4 regions of the Bacillus sp. FSL K6-6540 genome follow, and region 2 is predicted to be linked to each of the others. Evidence: riboswitches for the same ligand, from Rfam matches in the RefSeq annotation. Region 2 holds a riboswitch; each other region holds the start of a gene.
The links. Region 2 has a riboswitch for cyclic di-AMP ahead of MHH82_RS00140 (G5 domain-containing protein). Riboswitches for the same ligand answer to the same signal wherever they lie in the genome.

Region 1: linked by a shared signal. The riboswitch ahead of MHH82_RS27745 (TrkH family potassium uptake protein) and the one ahead of MHH82_RS00140 (G5 domain-containing protein) in region 2 are both predicted to bind cyclic di-AMP.
Region 3: linked by a shared signal. The riboswitch ahead of MHH82_RS19895 (C40 family peptidase) and the one ahead of MHH82_RS00140 (G5 domain-containing protein) in region 2 are both predicted to bind cyclic di-AMP.
Region 4: linked by a shared signal. The riboswitch ahead of MHH82_RS02215 (hypothetical protein) and the one ahead of MHH82_RS00140 (G5 domain-containing protein) in region 2 are both predicted to bind cyclic di-AMP.

What each region holds. Positions count from the first base shown of each region.
Region 1 is NZ_JBBOXH010000001.1:6,181,388-6,187,015, forward strand. It holds gene MHH82_RS27735 (LysR family transcriptional regulator) at 21-938, shown strand; gene MHH82_RS27740 (potassium channel family protein) at 975-1,649, opposite strand; gene MHH82_RS27745 (TrkH family potassium uptake protein) at 1,666-3,006, opposite strand; cyclic di-AMP (ydaO/yuaA leader) riboswitch at 3,070-3,214, opposite strand; gene MHH82_RS27750 (CPBP family intramembrane glutamic endopeptidase) at 3,505-5,193, shown strand; gene uvrC (excinuclease ABC subunit UvrC) at 5,165-5,628, opposite strand, start outside.
Region 2 is NZ_JBBOXH010000001.1:27,662-33,289, reverse strand. It holds gene yabG (sporulation peptidase YabG) at 1-214, opposite strand, end outside; gene rsmA (16S rRNA (adenine(1518)-N(6)/adenine(1519)-N(6))-dimethyltransferase RsmA) at 330-1,214, opposite strand; gene rnmV (ribonuclease M5) at 1,218-1,763, opposite strand; gene MHH82_RS00140 (G5 domain-containing protein) at 1,950-3,137, opposite strand; cyclic di-AMP (ydaO/yuaA leader) riboswitch at 3,407-3,621, opposite strand; gene MHH82_RS00135 (TatD family hydrolase) at 3,827-4,591, opposite strand; gene MHH82_RS00130 (HD domain-containing protein) at 4,688-5,628, opposite strand, start outside.
Region 3 is NZ_JBBOXH010000001.1:4,528,042-4,533,669, reverse strand. It holds gene MHH82_RS19915 (leucyl aminopeptidase family protein) at 1-616, shown strand, start outside; gene MHH82_RS19910 (copper homeostasis protein CutC) at 647-1,333, shown strand; gene MHH82_RS19905 (ROK family protein) at 1,369-2,322, shown strand; gene MHH82_RS19900 (hypothetical protein) at 2,627-3,154, opposite strand; cyclic di-AMP (ydaO/yuaA leader) riboswitch at 3,417-3,550, shown strand; gene MHH82_RS19895 (C40 family peptidase) at 3,554-4,030, shown strand; gene MHH82_RS19890 (stalk domain-containing protein) at 4,151-5,425, opposite strand.
Region 4 is NZ_JBBOXH010000001.1:513,917-519,544, reverse strand. It holds gene kdpA (potassium-transporting ATPase subunit KdpA) at 1-1,160, opposite strand, end outside; gene MHH82_RS41600 (potassium-transporting ATPase subunit F) at 1,191-1,259, opposite strand; gene MHH82_RS02215 (hypothetical protein) at 1,418-1,828, opposite strand; cyclic di-AMP (ydaO/yuaA leader) riboswitch at 1,958-2,126, opposite strand; cyclic di-AMP (ydaO/yuaA leader) riboswitch at 2,667-2,839, shown strand; gene MHH82_RS02210 (hypothetical protein) at 2,976-3,440, shown strand; gene MHH82_RS02205 (proline dehydrogenase family protein) at 3,590-4,510, opposite strand; gene pruA (L-glutamate gamma-semialdehyde dehydrogenase) at 4,707-5,628, shown strand, end outside.

The DNA of each region.
Region 1 (5,628 bases), 6.2 Mb from region 2:
ATTTTAATAGGAGGATTTCCATGTTCGAAGAACTGGACGTGTTCGCCGTCGTCGTGGAGCAATCCAGCATCAATCAAGCCTCTAAGCTGCTCAACCTGTCACAGCCGGCCCTGTCCCGAAAAATAGCCAAACTGGAGGACCAGCTCGGACTGCAGCTGTTCAACCGCCGCGGCAAAAGGCTGGAGCTTACCTCCATCGGACAGATTGTGTATACCTTCGCCCTGGAGCAGCGCCAGCAGCAGATCAAATTCTTGCAGACCTTGGCCCATTACCGGGAAGGGGACCAAATCTCGATTAACCTGGGCGCCAGTCTGACCACGCTGCAGACCACCCTGCCCCCGCTGGTCAATGCCTTCATGGAACGTCATCCGTCAGCCGAAATCAAGCTCATCACCGGCAAGACCCACGAAATCGTGTCTTATGTAAGGGATAAACGGGTGGATGTCGGCATTGTTGCTTCGTCCATCAATCAGCCGGGCTTGAACTGCATCCCGCTGTTCGATGACCATCTGGAGCTTGTCATCCCGTCTTCACATCCGCTGGCGGAAATCGAGGATGTGGGCATCGAACAGCTTCAAGGCTTGCCGATGATCATATTTTCGACCGGAACCTGGTACCGCAAGCTGACGGACGATCTGTTTCACCGCTGGGGCATCATGCCCGATATCCGGATGGAGATCGACTCCTTCGAAGCGATCGTCAGGCTGATCCCGACCTGCAAGGCGGCCGCGCTGCTGCCCAAATCCTATCTGAGGCCGCAGCTGCTGTCCGATAACGGGCTCGTCGACATTCATATTCCGGCACTCATCGAAACCCGGCGAACGACTTCGCTGATCTACGGTCAAGCCTCGGAGCTGAGCAAGGCGGCCAGCCGCTGGATCGAAGAAACGGAGATCCTGTTCCGCAAGCTGGAGGAAGATAAATCGAAAAAAAACTGACGATATTTCGCAATCGTCAGTTTTTTTCTACTATATTTATTTTTCGAGCATATTCACGACTTCGGACTCAAAGCGGTCCACGTTGTCATTGGAGCCGATGACGACCATAATATCGCCGGAGTTCACGACGTCCATGGCCGTCGGAGCAACGATAATGCCGGACTGTTTATTCAGCGCCACCACGCTGACGCCGTACCGGACCCTCGTATTAAGCTCGCTCAGCGTTTTTCCGTCCATGCAGTCCGTGACCGTCATCTCCACAATCAGATAATCCTTGGATAATTCGATATAATCAAGCAGGTTTGGCGTCACGAGCTGGTGCGCTACCCGGATCCCCATATCCCGCTCGGGAAAGATGACCCGGTCCACGCCAAGCTTCTCCAGCGCCCGGCCGTGCAGCACCGATATCGCCTTGGCAACGACCATCGCGACACCCAGCTCTTTCAACAGGATGGCGGAGAGGATGCTCATCTGAATGTCGTTCCCGATCGCAACGATTCCGCAGTCGAAGTTGCGGATGCCGAGCGATTTAAGCACTTCCTCATCCGTCGCGTCCGCCACCACCGTATGCGTCAGCAGCTCGCTCATATCCTCGACGACCTCTTCGTTCCGGTCGATGCCGAGCACCTCATATCCCTGTTCCATCAGCTCCAGCGCCAGACTGGCGCCAAATCGCCCCAAACCGATGATTGCAAATTGCTTTGGTTTCATGTCTCTCCTATACCCCTTATCCAATTATCATTTTGCCTTCCGGATGACGATATAATTCTTTACCCTTTTTCGGCCCCAGTGCATAAGCAAGCGTCAAAGGCCCCAATCGACCCGCAAACATCGTAAGGCTGATCAGGATCTTGCCGAACACGGTCAAATCGGGCGTTAAGCCCATGGAGAGACCTACCGTACCGAAGGCGGATGTCGTTTCGAATAGAATCTCCAGGAAGTCCCCTTCCTCTGTCGTCGACAGAATCATCGAGACGGTTAGAACGAGCAGCAGGGCCAGCAAGGCAATGGTCAGTGCCTTCAGCACCCGCTCCTGGGCCAGGCGATAACGGAACATGACGATGTCTTCCCGCCCGCGCATCATCGCAATGACCGCCCCTACCATAATGGTAAAGGTCGTGGTTTTGATGCCGCCGCCGGTTGACCCTGGAGATGCTCCGATAAACATCAGGATGACGATAAAAAATTGCGTTGCCTGTCTGAGCCCCGTAATATCTATAGTATTCGCGCCCGCCGTACGCGGCGTTACGGATTGGAATAACGCGCCGAAGAATTTTCCGCCCCAGTTCAGGGAACCCAGCGTTCTCGGATTGGTAAATTCAAATATGAGAATGACGATAAATCCGACCGCAAGCAAGGCAGCCGTCATCGTGAGCACCACCTTGGAGTGCAGGGAGAGCCTCCGCTGTTTTCGATAATCGATCAGATCGGACAGCACAATAAATCCAATGCCCCCGGAAACAATCAAGAACATCACAACGAAGTTGACTACCGGATCGTATACATACCCGGTCAAACTCCGAAAATCGCCAAACAAATCGAAGCCGGCGTTGTTAAACATCGTCACCGCATGAAAAACACCGTAATAGATCGCCCGGCCCAACGGCATATCAAACGCCCAACGAACCGATAAAAGGACTGCGCCGCAGGCCTCGATGACGAGCGAGTACAGCAATACTCTGCGTATCAGCCTTACGATACCTTCCATCGAGGACTGATTCATCGCTTCCTGTAAGATTAGACGGTCTTTGAGCGATATGCGTCTCTTCAGAACCAAGGCGAATAAAGTAGCCATCGTCATGAATCCGAGCCCGCCGATTTGAATCAGCAGCATGATCACGACTTCTCCGAAGGAACTGAATGTCGTTCCCGTATCCACTACGACCAGGCCCGTTACGCACGTTGCCGAGGTCGAAGTGAACAAGGCGTCAGTAAATCCAAGCGGTTCGCCCGTCGTCGTCGAGATTGGCAGCATTAACAGCCCGGTCCCGATGAAGATGATGGCCGCAAAACCAAGCACGAGAATTTGGGGCGGAGACAATGTAAGCCAGTTTAATTTAGCGTTCAATCGGACACCTTCTTTAAAAAAATCAACGAAAAAAGACACTGGAAAACGCAGTGCCTTTCGGTCTGGTTCCTGTGCAACAGCCTACGAGGTTAGCTGACGGATTCGGGCATTTCCACAGGTCGCCCTATTCATTATTCCGGGAATAATGAAATTCACCCCAATTACATGGTTCCCCCATTTTCATTACGAAATTCGGCTGGAATATTCGGTTCCTTCAAGCATGATGTGATTATAACTCAATCCGTTACGTAACCCAATGCCGTTTTTCGCCCGAAATATCTTTAAAAGAGCGCGAATTGGGCATATTCAAGAATACAAGCGTAGGGTTCTCTAACGTTTTCGAAACCTTTCATTCATTTTCATCGATTTATTTCAATATTCCGATAATTGGGATAAGCTGCTTATGGCTTTCATACTATGTTATATTGACTCTATGCGTTCTTAATCAGGCATATCGAATACCAGTGGGAGTATCAACTTTCTTAGAGGAGGAATTTCATGAATCGTGCAAGAGAGCCCTTGAAGCTGAAGCCCAATCTGAAGCAGCTCATCGCGCCTGCCGCAGTCGGCCTGATTCTGTTCCTATTATTTCAGGTATTTCCGTGGGCGAATCCGGACGATGCCGAGATGGCCTCACCGGATATCATTTCCAAGGAGCAGGCTCGGCAGGCAGCTTCAAGGTTTGCTCAGGAGCATCTGCAGTTTGCGGCTGCGGACACGGACGAAGCCTTGGTTACATATCAATCCAAATCGGAACTTTACGGATATCTGGCGAAGGAGAAGAGACTTTCGGAATATAACAAAACCTATGAAGCCAAATATCCCTATGACGTATACCGCGTTCGCTTCAGCGAGCCTGGAGGCGATGCCCTCAATGTGGACGTGCACATGCAAAATTCCGGCATCGTCGGATTCTCGTATGATTATGCCCGTTCCAGCTTTGATCGGATCGAGCTGAACAAGGGCGAGATTCAGAGGCAGATGCTGCTCGTCGTTGAGGACGGCATGACATTGGCCGAGAAGCAGGCGCTGGCGGAGCCATGGCTTCAGCGGGCGGGTTATGACCTGTCGAATCTGGAGCTGGTTACGAAGGAGGGGGATCCCCGTCTCAAATATGTGGACCCTGAATCCAGGATCGGGGACTCCAGGCTGGAGCACCGCTTCACCTTCGAGCAGGGGAAATTGCGCTCTTATGAGCCCTCCTTCTCGGTGCCAGCCGCCCACTCTGCTTATGTCAACAAGCAGACGCAGGATGCCACCCTGCTGACGCTCGCAGGGTACGGCCTGTTCACCCTAATCCTGGGCATTCTTGCGATTGTGTACAGCGTGAAGACCAGGGCCTACACCTCGTTTAAGCGCGGCCTGTTCTTATCGGCGCTGCTGTTCGTCATTCAAATGCTGAATACGTACAATCTGATTCCCGTTTTCAAATCCGAAGGCATGTCGCAAACCGGCGTGCTCGGGATGATGATTTTCTATGCCGTCTATTCGCTCGTCTTCTCCGCCCTGCTCTATTTCTCCCTTGTCGGCGGCAGCGGGCTGTGGCATAAAGAAGACGGGCTCAATCCATGGCCGCGCGCCAAAGAACCCGGATACGGGCATTACGTGCTGGACAGCATGAAGCTGGGGTATATGTGGGCCTTCATCCTGCTTGGCGTCCAATCCGTCATCTTTATCGGTCTTGGTCTGACCCTGAATACATGGTCCACCACGGATGCGACGCAATCGCCTTACAACATGCTGTATCCTTGGCTGTTTCCGTTGATGGCCTGGCTGGCCGGCATATCCGAGGAGGCCGTGTACCGGCTGTTCGGCATCAAGATGGTGAAAAAGATCGTCCGCAATACCTTTGTCGCAAGCTTGATCACCTCGCTCATCTGGGCGCTGGGACATACGCTCTATCCGATATACCCCGTGATCTCCCGGCCGATTGAGCTGGTCATCATCGGTTTGCTGTTCAGCTACATCTTTTTGAAATACGGGTATTTGGCTGCGATGTTCTCCCATGTCATCTTCAACAGCATCCTGATGGGCATCAGCCTGATCATGCTCAAAGATGCCGCCAACCTGCTGACCGGCGCTTTTTACATGGTGCTTCCGGCGATTGTCGCCTATGCGATTTACCGTTTCAACCCGACAAAAAAAGAGAAGCCGTATGTCACGACTCCTCCTCACGAAGTGCATTAAGAATATCCGTTGCTAATTTTTCACCGATGGAAAGGGGCTTGAAGTCTTCGACTGAAGCCTCTTTTATTTTTTTGACCGAGCCAAAATGCTTCAACAGCATTTTGCGGCGCTTCTCCCCGATGCCCGGAATCGAATCCAGCTTGGACGTCACCATCGATTTCCCGCGCTGCTCGCGGTGGAAGGAAATCGCGAAACGGTGAACCTCATCCTGAATGCGCTGGAGCAAATAGAACTCCTGACTGTCCCGAGGCAGCGACACCGGCTCCGGCGGATCTCCGACCATCAGCTGCGCCGTTTTATGCTTGGCATCCTTCACAAGCCCGCAGACCGGGACGAACAGCCCGAGTTCATTCTCCAGCACGTCGATGGCTGCTGAGATCTGTCCCTTCCCCCCATCGACGACAATGAGGTCCGGAAGCGGCAGGTTCTCCTTCA
Region 2 (5,628 bases):
GGTCCAGCGATTCATTGGCTTTGATCTGCGCCTGCTTTGTTCGTTCGCTTAAGGTGGGATGCGGGACCGTAACCAGATCATCAACGGGAGCATCGGCCAGTAACCGGAATTCCGTCCCTTTGATGACGATATTGTTATTTTGCCGCATGCCTTCTACCCGGAACGTTACATCGCCGCCGTAGGATTTACGAACGACCAAGTCTCCCAAGTTCATCACAACATCACCCCTACCCTATGGTATGGGCTACTGTGACTATTGGTTCTTGTTCAGCGCCAATTTATCGCGCGGAGGCCATGCGTAAGCTCCAGAGACTCCCTGAACGGCTGCGTCAACGGATATTGGCGCCAAACAGCACGTTGCTAAGCCGCGCATACTCCTCAATGCTAAGCGTCTCTCCGCGCCGTGAAGGCTCGATCCCTGCTTCCTGCAGCAGCTGCTCCAGCCGTTCACGTCCCTCACCCGGGAAGAACCGGCTCTTCAGATTGTTGGCAATCGTCTTCCGTCGCTGTGCAAATGAAGCCTGGACCACCTCGAAGAAGAATCGTTCATCTTCCACGCGGACCGGCGGCTGTTCCCGGACCGCCAGGCGAATCACGGCCGACTCGACGTTCGGCTGCGGAATGAACACCGTGTGCGGCACGATGCAGACCAGCTTAGGCTCGCTGTAGTATTGAACGGCGATGCTGAGACTTCCGTAATCCTTGCTTCCCGGTGCAGCGGCCATCCGTTCGGCCACTTCCTTCTGAATCATCACCACGATGTTCTCCAGCGGCAGCTTCTCCTCCAGCAGCTTCATGAGAATCGGCGTCGTCACGTAATACGGCAGATTGGCAACCACGCTTACCTTCGATACGTCCGCGAAATCTTGACGGAACAGCTCGTGAAGATCCACCTTCAGCACATCCCCATGATGAACCCTCACGTTCCCGTAGGGCTCCAGGACTTCCCTAAGGATGGGAATCAGGCGCTGATCGATTTCGACCGCGGTGACGGTTCCTGCCGTCTGCGCCAGCTTCTCCGTCAGTGCACCGATGCCAGGTCCGATCTCGAGCGCGCCCTTATCTTCATCCAGTCCTGCAGCTTCCACGATTTTATACAAAATATTCTGATCGATGAGAAAGTTCTGGCCCAGACTCTTCTTGAAGGAGAATCCATGGCGCGAGATGATCTCCTTCGTCCGTCTTGGTGTTGATATATCCTCGATCCGACTCATTAGCTAAACGCCCCCTTCTTCCAACTGTGCAAGTGCTGCCAGAAATTCTTCCCGCGATATTTGAAACATGGCCAATCGTTTATGGAACTGCTTGCTGTTGCAGTATCCGATGCCCAGCAGATTACCCATCGCCATCCGTCTTGCCGCAGCCTCCGGGTGAGCCGATAATCCTGCCTCCAGCATATCCTCCAAACTGATCAGGCTCTCTCCACCCTCAAAAGACGTGTGAACCCGCTCCAGCGCGCGCCGTATCGCCTCTGGCGAGGCATTCTCTACGCCGATATCCCCTTTCCTTGTAGCATCCGCTTCCGGAATGAAGGCGTGCTTGCAGCCGGGTACGCCCTGATCCACGATTTTGCGGATTCGTTCACCCGCATGGTCAGGATCCGTCAATATGATAACGCCTCTGCGCTCCTGGGCAAGCGCTATGCGCTTCAGGATTTGCTTGTTGATCGCTGAACCGCCGGTTTCGATCGTGTCGGCTTCTACGGCCCGTTTAATGGCAACGGTATCGTCCCTGCCTTCCACGACAATCACTTCTTTAATCATTCGTTCGTTCTCTTCCTTCCCAAGCAGAGCAGGCCTGTACAACGTTAAGGCTCAACCCGTTTAGCCTTGATTACTCCGGTCTTTACAAAACAAAAGAAGAGGAAATATTCCCTCTTCTTGATCATCATATATTATAAGCTAAATAGTATAGCATTAGAATGGCAAAGTAAATTGGAATTCATGCGTCTAGTTCAATTCAGGTTTAACCGGACCGATCACGTAAACGGTGCGGCCGCTCTTCCGGCCGAAATTCATGGCCGATTTCAACGAATCGTAATAGACATCGATTTTGTTGCCTTTGATGGCGCCGCCCGTATCTTCAGCACGGCGGAAGCCGATGCCTTCGATGTAAACCCACCATCCGATCGGGATGATATTAGGATCAACGGCGATGGTGCGACCTTCCGTAACGCGTGTGCCGGATGCGGTACGCGTACCGATTCCTTGCTGTTCGGCGGAATACGCGGTCATCGACACGTTGTTCAATACCTTCTTGTATTTAAAATCAACGCCTGCGCGGGAAACCACGTTGTTCTCCACAGCCTTGGCGGTCGTTACTTTTTTCGTGCCGGACAATTTAGCTGGTGTAGCTTTTACATCGGTGGCTGCCGCCTGGACGATAACAGGCTTCTCCACTTTTTTCGTGCCTACGGCAATGATTTTATCCTTCGTTCTGCGTTCGATTTCTTGGGAGACCTTCGTCTTGGAAACCAGCTTGCCATTGTGGTAGACCTTCTCGTAATGGTTCACCATAAGACCAGACTCGCCCCGCTGAATGACGCGGTTATCGCCCTTTTCAAGCGATGGATCGGCCGTCTTGATCACGCGGAATTCGCGGTCTTCCGTTTCCTTAACTTTCTGCTTCGTGACGCGAACGACATTGATATTCATATTGCTGGTCAGCTTCGTGTCTTGCGACGGTTGTACTATATCTTCACCCTGGATCGTAACGCCAGCCTCTTTGAGTACATGATCAACTGTATCCTGGGATGTAAATATGGTTTTGGTTTTGCTGCCTACCGTAACGTTGACTGGAATAGCTCTGTCAATAATAATTCGGTCTCCGTCCCGGATTGCGCCGTTCAGGGGCATCGAAATTTGATCTTGGGGACTCAACGTGATCGCTTGCTCATCCAGCAATTCCTGCAGCAACGATCCACGTGTTTCCACCGTAGTGACCCGGCCGTCGACGACAAGCTGAACTTCCTTGCCTGCCTGGTCATGTACAACCAACGATATGAGAAGTGATACCGTAACGGCACCCATGGCGCCGAGCAACATCAGTTGACGCAAATTGTCATGCTTCCATCTCAATGCGTAAGACATGCTGGATGATTGTGATTCATGGGTTTCTTCAGGTTGAAAAATGCCCACTATTCCATCCTCCTTCATAGTCCCGCCGTCTAGGTAAACGCATGAATGCATTTGACGTGACTATAGCAATTTTTCTCACAGGGCGCCCTGCTATCTATCTACACCCTGCGTCAATTCCCGTCTTCCGTCCATTTGCCATCACCTCCTGTTTACCAAGAGTATGATGGACCCGTCTCCATTATTCAAAAATAAAAGAAGCCATTGAAAGAGTACTAGAGGCTCTAACGTGGCTTCCTGATGAATGAAATCATGGAAATGGTATGCACGAGATTTCCCCTCTTATTTCGCTTACGGAGTTAGCTGTCGGGTTCGGACGTAAGAGAGACGCCCTATATCCGGATGCCCGCTCATGGCGAGATCCTTCAAATTCACCCCAAAGACCCGAAAAAGAAATCAAATACAGCTTCGTGCATCCAGACCAGTATGCACCGCAGTATCGGTTCCCCCGTTCTCCAGAATTTCGGAGATTAAGCGAGACGGTTCATGAAATATTCGGCTGCGATCTGCACATCGCAGCTTCTTATCACTGAAAAGATGATATCCTGTTTGTATGCAGGTTGTAAAGCGACATTCAACCACATTTTCTCAAGTAAAAGGTTAAAATATTGTAATATCAACGCCTTTTCTGATTAAAAAACTTTAATTAATCGAAAATGCTCCCTTTTTCATGGCTTTTGCTCTTGTTTTCGTTAAATACCAAATCGTTCCAGTGCATTTTTGGTGGTAATTTGGGCCAATTCCTCATAGGACAACCCTCTAATTTCGGCCGCCGCCTCCGCCACCAATTTTACATATGCGGTCTCATTTCGTTTCCCGCGGAAGGGATGAGGTGTCAGGTAAGGCGCGTCCGTTTCGATCAATAATCGATCAAGCGGAACCTTTGCCAAAACCTCTTTGGGCTGCTTCGCATTCTTGAACGTTATCGGCCCCCCAAACGAGATATGGAATCCCATATCCAGGCACATTTTGGCCGTTTCCCAGCTTCCGGAGAAGGAATGCATGACACCGCCGACCTCAGAGGCTTTTTCCTCACGCAAAATGTTAACGATATCTTCATGCGCATCCCGGTTATGAATGACAATGGGCATGTTCAATTCCCGGGCAAGCCCGATCTGGCGCCGAAGCACGCGGTGCTGCACTTCCTTGGGGGACGTATCCCAATGATAGTCCAAGCCGATCTCCCCGATTGCCACCACTTTATCGTGACTGCATAAAGAGGCGATCCAATCCAGGTCCTGATCCTCCATGGTGATCGCATCTACAGGATGCCAGCCTACCGCTGCATATATAAAATCATAAGTCTCAGCCAGCTTCATCGTGGTCGGGATCGTCTCCCGGTTAAATCCGATATTGATCATCCGCGTAACGCCGGCTTCAAGCGCCCGATGAATTGCAGCTTCCCGGTCTTCGTCGAATTGGGGAGCGTCCATATGAGTGTGCGTGTCGAACAGCATACTATCCACACTCTCCTTCCTGTCGTTTCTATGTCGTCTATTTTCCATTAGTTGGTTGAATGCAAGGGGATTAACGGTTGTCCTGTTTTGCTTGATTTAATACTGTTGTTTGAAAACGTCGGCTATCGTCTCCGGCATTTGACCCAGGAGCGGGCCCACCTTCTCCTCCGGATAATAAAGATGGTACCGCCCTTTATGAATGCCGCTGATCGAGCGTACGATATCGGATACCTCCGAGATTTCCCTCAGCTCGTCATGCCGGTCCAGAAGGAGAATCTGTTTCTCGTTAAGCGGCATATCGGAATGAACCTTATCATAAGGAAGATCCGTTGGAAAATCAATCTCCAGGTCATATTCCGGATGCAGCCCCACCGCGCGGAACGCTTGGCGGATCCCGTCGATGGTTTCCAGATCGATGTTGTCGATTTCTACATATTTGTAGAGCTTTCGGTGCATGAAACGGCCGCATAATTCGCTAAGAAGCGGGTCTTCCTCCTCCGTCCATTGCAGAAAGGCCGTTTGAATCAAGGCTTCATCAAGACGCAAGTATTGGTGTACGCCAATGTTCCCCGAAAACAACGCAGGAAGCGGTTCGATCATGAAACGGAAAGCATATCCACGGTCATGCAGCTCCTTGGCCCGGCGAAAGATTTGGCGCAGGATGATTTCGGAGCTTCGGGTGACGGGATGAAAATACACCTGCCAGTACATCTGATACCGCGACATGAGATAATCCTCCACCGCGTGCATGCCCGATTCCTTCACGACGACCCGATCGCGGTACGGCCGCAGCATCCGCAAGATTCGGTCGATATCAATCGTTCCATAATTGACTCCCGTATAGTAAGCATCCCTTAGCAAATAATCCATCCGGTCTGCATCCAGCGGACTAGTGACCAGATTCATGACAATTGGCTTATCGTAGGTTTTGTTAATAACGGAGGCGACCTTCTCGGGAAAATCGGCACCGAGCTCCTGAAGTACCTGATTGACGCAAGTATCTCCGAGCAGGATCCGGCATGTCCAATCCTCGTGGT
Region 3 (5,628 bases), 4.5 Mb from region 2:
GGGCGCCATGGATATACTGGTATCGCGGAAATCTCCGGTACGGGTTACGGCATTGATCGCCGTAGCGGATAATTTATCGGGGCCGGATGCGATGCTTCCTTCTTCCGTCGTTCACTATCCGAACGGCTTGAGCGTTCAGGTGGCGAATACTGATGGGGAAGGAAGATTGATCATTGCGGACGCGCTGCTGCACGCGGCCCATCTTAACGCAGACAAGGTGATCGATATCGCAACTCTTACCGGCAATGTCGGTGCGGCATTGGGCTTGGAAATTGCCGGCATTTGGGGCGATCAAGAGATAACGGCCGATTTGGTTGAGATCGGGGAGCGCAACGGAGAGCGCTTATGGCCCATGCCGCTGATGGACGAGTATGAATCCGAGCTTAGAAGCGATTATGCCGACCTGAGGAATGTCGGCACGTCGACTTTGGCAGGTGCCATAACGGCTGCGTTGTTTATCCGCCATTTTGTGGCGGAGACCATGAAATGGGTGCATATCGATATGGCAGGCACGGTCCAGTATAAACGGGAATTCCCTCACTCCGCGGCAGGGGCTACCGGCTATGGAGCCAGGCTGCTGGCGGACTATGTGGAGAAGCAGTTTCGCCCTGCATAAGCGAACCAACGACAGTAAGGAGTGAAGAACATGCTGCTTGAAATTATCGCAACATGCGTGGACGATGCCATCACAGCCGAGAAGAATGGCGCGGACCGTCTGGAATTGATCACGGCGATCACCGAAGGCGGGCTCACGCCGGGCATCGGTCTCGTGGAAGAGGTCGTGAAAGCCGTTCGGATTCCGGTCCATGTGATGGTAAGGCCCCATAGCAGATCCTTTGTGTATAACGCGCTGGATATAGCAACCATGGTTGCGGAGGTTAAGGCGATCCGCAAGGCGGGTGCGGCTGGCGTGGTCCTTGGCATGCTGACTCCGGAAGGAAAGATCGACGAGGCCGCCTTGGCCCAAATGCTGGAATGGACGGGCGATATGCAGGTGACATTCCACCGGGCTTTTGATGAATTGGAGGATCAATTCGAAGGGCTGCGTACATTGCAGAAATATCCGGCCGTCACCCGCGTCTTGACGTCGGGAGGACCGCAGCCGGCACCGCAAGCGATCCCGAGGATTCGCGAGCTTGTGGAACAAGCCGCAGGCACCGGGCTTAAGATTTTGGCCGGGAATGGCCTGAAGTGGGAAATCATACGCGATTTCATCGACCAGACCGGCGTGAGCGAGGTTCATTTCGGCTCAGCTGTCCGGTATGGCCGATCAGGGCTGAAGCCCATTGATCCGGTTGAACTGCGATCCTTGGCTGACAGCTTACATCAATAGAAGTAGCAAACCTATCGGAAACAGGTGAACAAAAATTGCAAACCGAATTGAATAAACAGCAAGAATTTGTGGTTGGCGTTGACCTTGGGGGTACGAAGATCGCGGCAGCGCTCTTTGATTCCGAAGGACAGCTGCTGAACCGGGAGCAAATGGAGACAGCCGGAGCGCGTACGGCCGAGGAAGTGGTCGCGAGAATTACGAACATGATTCGCAGCGTGTCGGGCGGCCACCCGCTTCGAGGCGTAGGCATGGCTTCGCCGGGAACGGTTAACAGCCGGGAGGGCATTGTCATTCACGGCACGAATTTGCCGGAATGGACCAACGTCCCTCTCAAAGCCTGGATGGAACGAGATCTGAATACGGAAGTACAAGTGCTGAATGATGCCAATGCAGCCGCATGGGGCGAATATGTAAGAGGTGCCGGCCGAGGGTCGACGAACATGGTTTACGTGACGCTCAGCACAGGCATCGGTTCAGGCATCGTGCTGGATGGCAAGCTGTTTCTGGGCAGCAATTCCTTTGCAGGGGAGCTTGGGCATCATATCATTGATCCTAGCGGTCCGCAGTGCAATTGCGGCAGCCATGGCTGCTGGGAGGTGTTTGCTTCAGGAACGGCCATCGGCCTGGCAGCATCCCAGCGGATGCTTACCCAGACCAGCGTTATTTCTGAACTGGCCGCAGCCGATGGAGGCGTGAACGCCAGGCATGTATTCGAGGCTAAACGTCTTCATGACCCCGTCGCAGTGGAGGTCATCGATCGTGCCGTCTATTACATGGCGCTTGGACTGGTTAACGTCATTCACAGCTTCAACCCCGATCGCATCGTGGTTGGCGGGGGTGTGAGCAGAGCAGGCGAGCTTCTTTTCCCGCAGCTTCGGGAAATGACGGATAAGCTGGTCATGCCGTCCTATCTAGGAACCTACGAGATCGTTCCTGCGGGACTGCGGGACGATGTTGGCCTGGTGGGAGCCGCAGCCTTGTTCCAATAATATATTCGTAAGAAAAGGCAACAAAAGCCGCCCTCAAGGGCGGCTTTCTGATTATTCATGAAGAGAGCGGGAAACGGAGCGATCATATTTGCGTAAGCGAAGTCCGTAACTTGTGACAGGTGATAGGCGTAAACCGTAAGCCGTCATCCGTTTTCACTGGAGTCGAGTTTTTGGTTTCCTATTAGGTTTGTTTGTATCCGACAAACAATAAGCGGTTGCCCGCACTTTCCCGCCCGCCGACGGAAGCCGCCGGCTCCAAACCCGCACGCGAGGCGGCCTGCAGGCTTGGAGCCGGCGGCTTCCGCTATTCCATGTATTTTGATGCGTCGAACGTAATCATGCTCGTATGGTTGGCATGCTCGATCAGTGAGGAGAGCCTGGTCACTTCGCGTTCCTTCTTGCGCGCCTGCGCCTGATAAGCTTCCGGATCGTATAAGGCCACGTTAAACAGCGTTACGGCGCCATCTCCGCTTCCCCGGCCGCTCTGGCGCTCCAGCTTCTTGCGGGAGCCGAGATGGGCAAGCTGTCCGATATCGCTGCGCATTTGTTTGGCGAGCTCGATCGCCTCCATGATGGTCATGTCGGAGCCGTTCCAACTAATGGTCTGCGTCGTGTTGGAGATTGCCATCAGCAGATCCAGCTTTCTGTAATCCGCTGCGGCGGCTTCGATCTCTTCCGTAATGGCATCCACGCTGCGTGCAGGATACTCCGCCGTTTCCCCTTTTTCAATGATCGTGCTGCTGTTGTTCAAGCGTTCCGACATCAGTTGATTCATGAGACGGTTGATTGCTGCCCGGACTGCCAAAGCTTCAGCCATCGTAATTTGACTCATAAGCGAAGGATCACCTCTTTGATTTCTTGTCTGAATATGTAAACGTTCCGAACTGCAAAAAAGTTGCATGCCCATTAACAAAACGTCGCCGGAGGTTCGATGGAGTGTTACATAATTGTCATGAGTATACGAGATGGCATAATGAAAAAACATGAAAATTTTCAGCCTATACGACATTGATTAACATATAGTGATAGATTTCTAGGATATTATTGACAGCATCCTTGCTTGTATACTATATTAAGAGAAGGTTACAAAATGTTAATGAATTTTGCCGAATTTCGTTTGTGAAAACGGGGGAACCGTCTTGGGTGAATTATTCTTGTACCATAGAGAGTATAGGGAACCTTCAACCGAACCCTTAGCTAACTCCGTAGGCATCGAAGGAGAGAACGTATTTTGAAGAAATTTGTCATCACATTGCTTGGGTCTGCAATTATTTTTTCTTCTGGTGCCGTATCAGCCTATGCTGATCAACAACCGAATTTTCAGCATCAAGTGAAGCAATTGGTAGGAACGCCTTACAAATGGGGCGGAACAACGACAAGCGGATTTGATTGCTCCGGATTTATTCTGTATATGTTTAGAAATTTCGACTTGGACCTTCCACGCACTTCCCAGAGTCAGGCTAAAGCCGGGGTTCATGTGGATCGCGAGGACCTGAGAGTCGGAGATTTGGTATTCTTCAATACAAGCGGAAGCGGCATTTCCCATGCGGGCGTTTACATTGGAGATGGACAATTTGCGCATGCTTCCAGCAGCAAGGGCGTAAGAATCAGCAAGCTTAGCGACTCCTATTACGAACCGCGTTATGTTACGGCGCGCCGTGTATTGAGTCAAGAGAACTATGCTAAACTGGTAGGAAGCGCGAGCTAATTGGAATACGCAGTTTAGAGTTCGATACATAACCGGAAAGCCTGACAAGAGATGATCTTGTCAGGCTTTCTTTTTTTATGGAAGATTATAATTTGGGATTCTGCGAAAAGATTCACTAGATTATTCCTTTACGACAGAGGCATTCACGGCGGCTTCCATGCCATTATTATAGGAACGGAACAAGCCCAGACGCCAGAAGGCGGCACCTTTCAGATCATAGCGCTTGGCCAAGCCGAGCTTATCGTCGACGGATGTGGCGGTTTCGCTGCTTACGCTGATGCCGAGCAGGAGCTTCTGCTTAGGAACGCCTGCCTGAAGTGCCTGCTGAATGGCTTGGTCCACCAGACTGTTGGGTTCAGGAACCTGGGCTTTGGTGCCAACCGGATTGTACTGATACGCCATGACGATGAGATCATCGGCAAGGGAGGCCAGCGTCTTGTAATCATAGCCTTTATAGGCGCTGTTCAATGGCGGAACGGCTAAGGACAGAGCAATGTCGCTCGGCAATGCGGCTTTCAATTGCTTGACGTAATCATTAAGCAGCTTCTGCTGCTTCGCGGCATCCAGTTTAAAACCGAGCCCTTCGAAATCAAGCACCACGCCGCCGAATCCGTTATCCGCCACCGCAGTCGTGATGCCTTCAATGGACTTTTGGCGAAGGCTGCTGTCGCTGAGGACTTTGGTTAATTCGCCGTTTCCGTCCAAAGCGTAAACCATAAGGTACGGTTTAATCTCCCGGTCCGCAGCATCCGCAACAATCGATTGCGGAGTCACGTCCCCGGCCGCCGCAGGCAGACGGTATTCGTCGCCTTGAAGCGTAAACTGACCTTCCCGATCAATGCGGCTCCAGCCGAAGGCGACTGAATTCATGGATGCTACGAGATCCCGCTCTTGGAAAGATTGCAAAGCGTAAAAGGCTCTTAGATGCATTTCGCGCTGCGGCGACACGAGGGAGACCGTGCGAGTCGCCTGATTCCAGCCGACATTAACGCCGAATTGGCTGCTGAACGAGCTGAGCGGAATCAGAACGCGGCCTTCCCGCTGGACAGGGGGAGCGGCCAGCTTCACTTTTTTACCGTTGACGGTTGCGCTCGAGCTCCCGACTTGAAGCAGCACTTCCGTCGTTTGACCTTTCACCTCGCCAATGGCCTTCACCGTTTGGGTCTTGCTGTTCCACGTGATTTGAATGCCCAGCGCCTCACCGACCGTCCGGAACGGCACGTAAGTGACCCCTTTGTCTATCATGGGAGCCGCATCGAATGTAAGCGCAACGTCATCCAGCTTGACCGAAATGGCAGGCGCAGCCTGTACCTGGCCGATATGGGGAGCGGTTCCGAGCAGAGATAAGGCAAGAACGGCAGCGACGGCTGTTTTTCCTATTGGTTTATGCAGCATGCTATTGTTTTCCCTCCAACCCAATAAAATAATAGAATGATTCTCATAGAATATGGGATTTGCTCTAGCATACGCTAGTATAGCAAAATTTTCATAGAGTTCCAATTGCATGATGTCATAGAATCGATAAGAGTAAGCATGTTGATTTTTTAAACTTTCCAGTATAATAATTGAAGGAATTCATACATAACCTGATGATTACA
Region 4 (5,628 bases), 490 kb from region 2:
GCGTACATGAGCATATTCATCAGCCCGACGCCTTTTCCGCCAAAAACGGAATTCAGCATCATCAGGGACAGCGGCGTAATCCCGCCGAGCGGCGTGAGCGTATCATGCATGTTATTGACCGACCCGGTCGTAGCCGCGGTTGTCACCGTCGTAAACAGGGAGGATTGGGCGATCCCGAACCGGACCTCTTTGCCCTCCATGCTGCCTTGCGAGGCGTCGATGCCCAGCTGGTTTAATGCCGGGTTGCCGTTGGTTTCCGCAGCATAGTTCAAGGACAGGAAGCCGATAAACAAGGTCATCATTACCGAGAATATGATCCATCCCTGCTTGCGGCTCTTCGCGAACAAACCAAATGTGTAAGGAAGCGCCGCCCCAAGACTCCACATGGACAGAATCTCGATCACATTGGTCAGCGGGGACGGGTTCTCGAACGGATGCGCCGAGTTGGCCCCCATAAAACCGCCCCCATTGGTGCCCAGATGCTTGATCGATTCGAGCGCAGCCACCGGGCCCACCGCTATTTGCTGCTCGCTTCCTTCCAGCGTCGTGACGCTGAGCGTAGGCTTCAGGGTCTGCGGCACCTGCAGCGCCACCAGTACCATCGCAATGATGAAAGCAGCCGGAATGAATACACGGGTATGCGCCTTAACGAAGTCCTCAAAAAAGTTGCCGACGGTCGTGCCCTTGCTGGTCACCGCCCGGATAAAAGCAATCGCCACGCACAGCCCGGTCGCTGCGGACGTAAACATCATCATCGTAATGACGGCCATCTGGGCCAGATAAGACAATCCCGACTCGCCGCTGTAATGCTGAAGATTCGTATTGGTCATAAAGCTGATAATCGTATTGAACGACAAGGTTGGTTCCATATGGCCGATACCGCTCGGGTTCAACGGCAGCACTTTCTGCAGCCGCAGAATCAAGTAGCCCGCCGCAACCAGCACGATATTCGTTAACACAAAGCTGACGGCATATCCTTTCCATGTCATCCCCTTGCGTTCTTTTAAGCCGATCAGAGCAAAGATCCGTTTCTCCGCCCAGGAGAACCATCTGTCCGTTCCATTGCTTTCATAACGAAACACCTGATATAGATAAGTTCCCAGCGGCTTGACCAGCAGCACCAGAACGAGTATAACGATGGCAATTTGTAAAATGCCCATGACGAATGCCTTCCTCCTTCAGCCGTTTCCCTAGAATTTTTCAGGGTGAATCAGCGCATAAATCAAATAGAGAAAAATAAAAATCGTGAATATCAACATGATCATCACGGCTGATCAGCCTCCGGTTCCGAAACCACGCGCCCGCACCAGGACATAAACAGCATGAGCAGTCCGTAGGTTCCTCCCAAAATGAGCACCATAACTAAATCCTGCATGAATGTAACCTCCCCTAACTCTTGTGGCGTCAGTCCAAACGCTTAGCTCATTACGGATGCCATCAGAAAGGACACCTGATGATGATTCGTATGAAGCACCACATCGGCACCCAGCCCTTTGTATATCAAGCGCGGATTGCCGGAATGGGTGATCACGTAAATCGACTCCGAGGTCCATGTCCGGCAGATCCGTAAATAGCGGCAGCACAGATTCAAGCTGCTTTCGAACAGAAACACCTTGCTGACGGGAAACTCGGGAATGATCCAGGTCTGCTCGTCTCTTGTATCAATCAAAATGATGGGTCTGCAGCCCAGTTCTCGCAGCCTCTGCTGCTCAGCCCGGTTGTTGGCTATGGCCGCAAACGGAACACGTTTGTGAATCAGCTGGCGGACGAATTCCTCCCCGGCCTTGTTCGGCGCGGATACCAGGATGAATTCCTGTGGTTTCTCCATCTTCGTTTCTCCTCCTAAGGTCAGAAAGAGAAGGCAACAACAAAGAAGCCTGCGGAAAGAGAAGAACTCTTCCCGCAGGCTTCTTACAGGCCACGGTGAAATACACCGTGGCCCAAGTCCACGACAATCGTTGCCTCTCTCGATACGCTTACGAGGTTAGCTGACGGATTCGGGCGTGAGAGTCGCCCTACCCATAGACCGTTATCTTGTCTACAGGATTCACCCCAGAGAGATCAGGTTCATCTCCCGACTGGTTCCCCCGTTCCTTTTCCATTCAAGGACTCAGCGAAAATTAAAAACGAGTAGCATGTTATTCTATTAGCCATTGACTTGTCATCCAGACTGGGCATAACAGCACAGCAACAGGAGGTTCACGCGGTGAGAGTCGCCTCTACCTTCAAATCTCAGCAAGGCCCATGGTGCCTTCGCCATCGATCCATAAAGAGCTTAGGGGCAGCTCTCACACTGCCTTTAAATCTATATGGAACGACTGTCCGTATGCCTTGGTCGTTGGTGACCGTCAATTCATAGTTCGTATCATACGTCCGGCCCTGCAGGATGTAAATGTGAGCAAAAACACATCTGGCGTTATGTCGAACAGGAACCAAGCTGTATTTCGTCTCTATCTTCCGAATACTGCTCTATACTATGTATTTCTCTTGTTTCCTCTTATTTATCGCAATCCAACGAGATACTGAGATTTTGCCACGATAATAGATGACACGACCGATTGTACGCGTTTTCTTTTACCGTTTTCATCACATTTCGGAATCTATTCGTCCCATACGGTCATTTACTTTTCGTTTCCTCCGGCGTATGATTCATCCATCTATTCGAAACACGTTATACGCCGAGCTCCCGACAGACCGGGAGACGGGGGAACCAAAGTCACCAGTCTTCGATTGGTGAATGGGGTGAATCCGCTGCGCCTAGGATCGAAGGGCCCAGTGGTAGGGTGCTCTCAGTCCGAATCCGTCAGCTAACCTCGTAGGCGCGTTGTTGAGAGAGAATACCATCCAAGCTTTGGCATAGCGGCCGCCGGAATTGGGGCTCTAACCATAAATAGGCCTGGAGAGCGGGGTTTCTCTGCTCACCAGGCCTATTTGCCGTGCATATAACATTCTTATAAAGGAGCGTAGATCATATCATGACGAAACTCATCGAGGCAGCGCTTACACCCGTCATCGAAACCGCAGTGCCTGCATTAGGTGGAGAGACTATCCGCCATATGGAGATATTTCGTTTCGACCGGGGCTCGGCCGAACGCTTTATCCCATGGAGCGATCATGGCTGGAACTGCGGCTTGTTCAAAGTCAGCTGCAAAGACGCGGCAGGATATGTCGAATATGCCCTGCCAAGCACGAGAGAATTTTCGGACCTGGTCCGCTGGGCATCCGTCTTCTCAAGGCTGAGAGGCATGTCCGTGACTGAGGCCATTCGCTATGCCCGAAAGCAGCAGCAGTGGGGACCCGCACGGATGCAACTTGCTGTATCAGCCCTCGCCGATCTGGAGATCAACCTGCATCGGCACATCACCCGAGAGCGGTTAGGCGGACTGCCGCTGGAGCACTCCTTCCTTATGAATTGCTCGGAGGGGTATTATCATTTCTAGGGGCAGCAGCTACAGAGAGCTACTGTCCCCGTTTCCTTTGGATTGGGCACTTCTAAGCAGCCTGATGTTTTTTGAAACCATGAAGAACCCCGTCAAAAAGCCACTTATTTCATCAGGCATTTTGACGGGGTTCTGCAATCGGATCCCGCTCACTTGAACATATTTTTGAGCACCATCATCAGGTTGGCCGGCTTCTCTGCCAGCCTCCGGGTGAAATACGGGTACCACATCGTTCCATAGGGCATATAACACCGGATACGGTAGCCGTCCTGCGCAAGCGCTGCTTGATCGTTCATCCGCAGTCCATACAGCATCTGAAATTCATAGTCCTGTTTGTCTATGCGGCTCTGCTCGGCAAATACCTTCACCCAGTCGATGATGTTGTCGTCATGCGAGGCAATCGCGACGTAGGCTCCTTGGTCAAAATGCATTTTGACCAATTTCTTGTAGTTGTCAATGACCTCCCGCTTCTGCTGAAAGGCGATGGTTCCCGGCTCTTTGTACGCGCCCTTTACTAGCCGTAAATTAACGCCGGCCCTTAACAGATTCTTCACGTCCTCCTCCGTACGGAACAAGTAGGCCTGCATCACGGTCCCCACATTGGTCAGCCCCTCCTTATGAAGGCGGAGCGTCATATCGATGGTTGCCTGGGTATACGGCGAATCCTCCATGTCCAGGCGAACGAAGTTGCGGTGCTCTTTAGCCTTTCTTACCACCGACCTGATGTTTTCGTAAGCCTTCTCGGGGTCCAGGGCCATGCCCATCTGCGTCGGTTTCAAGGATACGTTCGATTGCACTTCGCGCCTCCCAATCCCTTCCACCAGCTTCAAATATTCCTCTCGGTACCCGGCCGCTTCATCCAGCGTCGTAATGCCCTCCCCCAAATGATCCAGCGTAACGAGAATGCCTTTCGCGTTCAGCCTCTCGATTTCGTCCAGCGCCTCATCCAAGGTATCGCCGGCAATGAATCGGCCAGCCAATTTCCGGCCGTACTTGATCGACAGCCATTTCACGAGTTTATTGCCGGACACCGTCAGGATCACTTTACGGTAAAGCTCGGTTCCGTCCATGCGCGCGCCCCCTTTGCAAGGTAACCAAAATGACTCTATCTAACTCATATGCAAAAATCATGACGGCATGCAGGGAGACATACATATTTAAATAGAGGTTTTCACCAGGAGATCCTAACCATGCCACCATGACGATCCGCAGCTGGACCATTGGCCTGAAGCTTCGATTCATATCATGTTAAGGAGGGGCCTCCCCATGCGAGCACCTTTTCGGAACGAACCATTTATGGACTTCAACAACGAGTGGAACAACAAGTTATACGATGCGGCGTTATCCGGGGTCGAAGCCGAGCTTGGCCAATCGTACCCCTTGGTTATCGGCGGTGCCAAAATCCATACGGAACGTACCGCTAAGTCGGTCAATCCGTCGCGCAAACGCCAAGTCATCGGCGTCGTGTCCCAAGCGGATACTAAGCTTGCCGAGCAAGCCATTCAGACGGCGGCGCGTACCTTTGAGACGTGGAAGCACACCGAGGCGAACGAGCGGGCACGCTACCTGTTCAAGGCCGCGGCAATCATGCGGCGGCGCAAGCTCGAGTTCTCCGCGCTGATGACCCTCGAAGCCGGCAAGACGCGTGCCGAAGCGGACGCGGATACGGCCGAAGCGATCGATTTCATGGAGTTCTATGCACGCGAAATGCAGCGCCTGAGCGCGCCCCAGCCGCTGACGGTCCACGAGGAGGAAGAGAATCATCTCGATTACATCCCGCTTGGCGTCGGCATCGTCATTCCGCCTTGGAACTTCCCGCTCGCGATTATGGCCGGTATGACCACGGCGGCCATCGTCTCCGGCAACACCGTTGTGCTGAAACCGGCGAGCACCACCCCGGTCATAGCCGCCAAATTCGTGCAGCTTCTGGAAGAAGTCAGCCTGCCTCCGGGTGTCGTTAACTTCCTGCCTGGTCCGGGTCAGGAAGTGGGCGACTATTTGGTGGATCACCCTTTGACCAGGTTTGTCAGCTTTACGGGTTCCCGCGACGTTGGACTGCGAATTCAAGAGCGTGCGGCCAAAACGCAGCCGGGGCAGCGATGGATCAAGCGCGTCATCGCCGAAATGGGCGGGAAAGACGCCATCATCGTGGACAACGAAGTCGATTTGGACCTTGCTGCGGATGCGA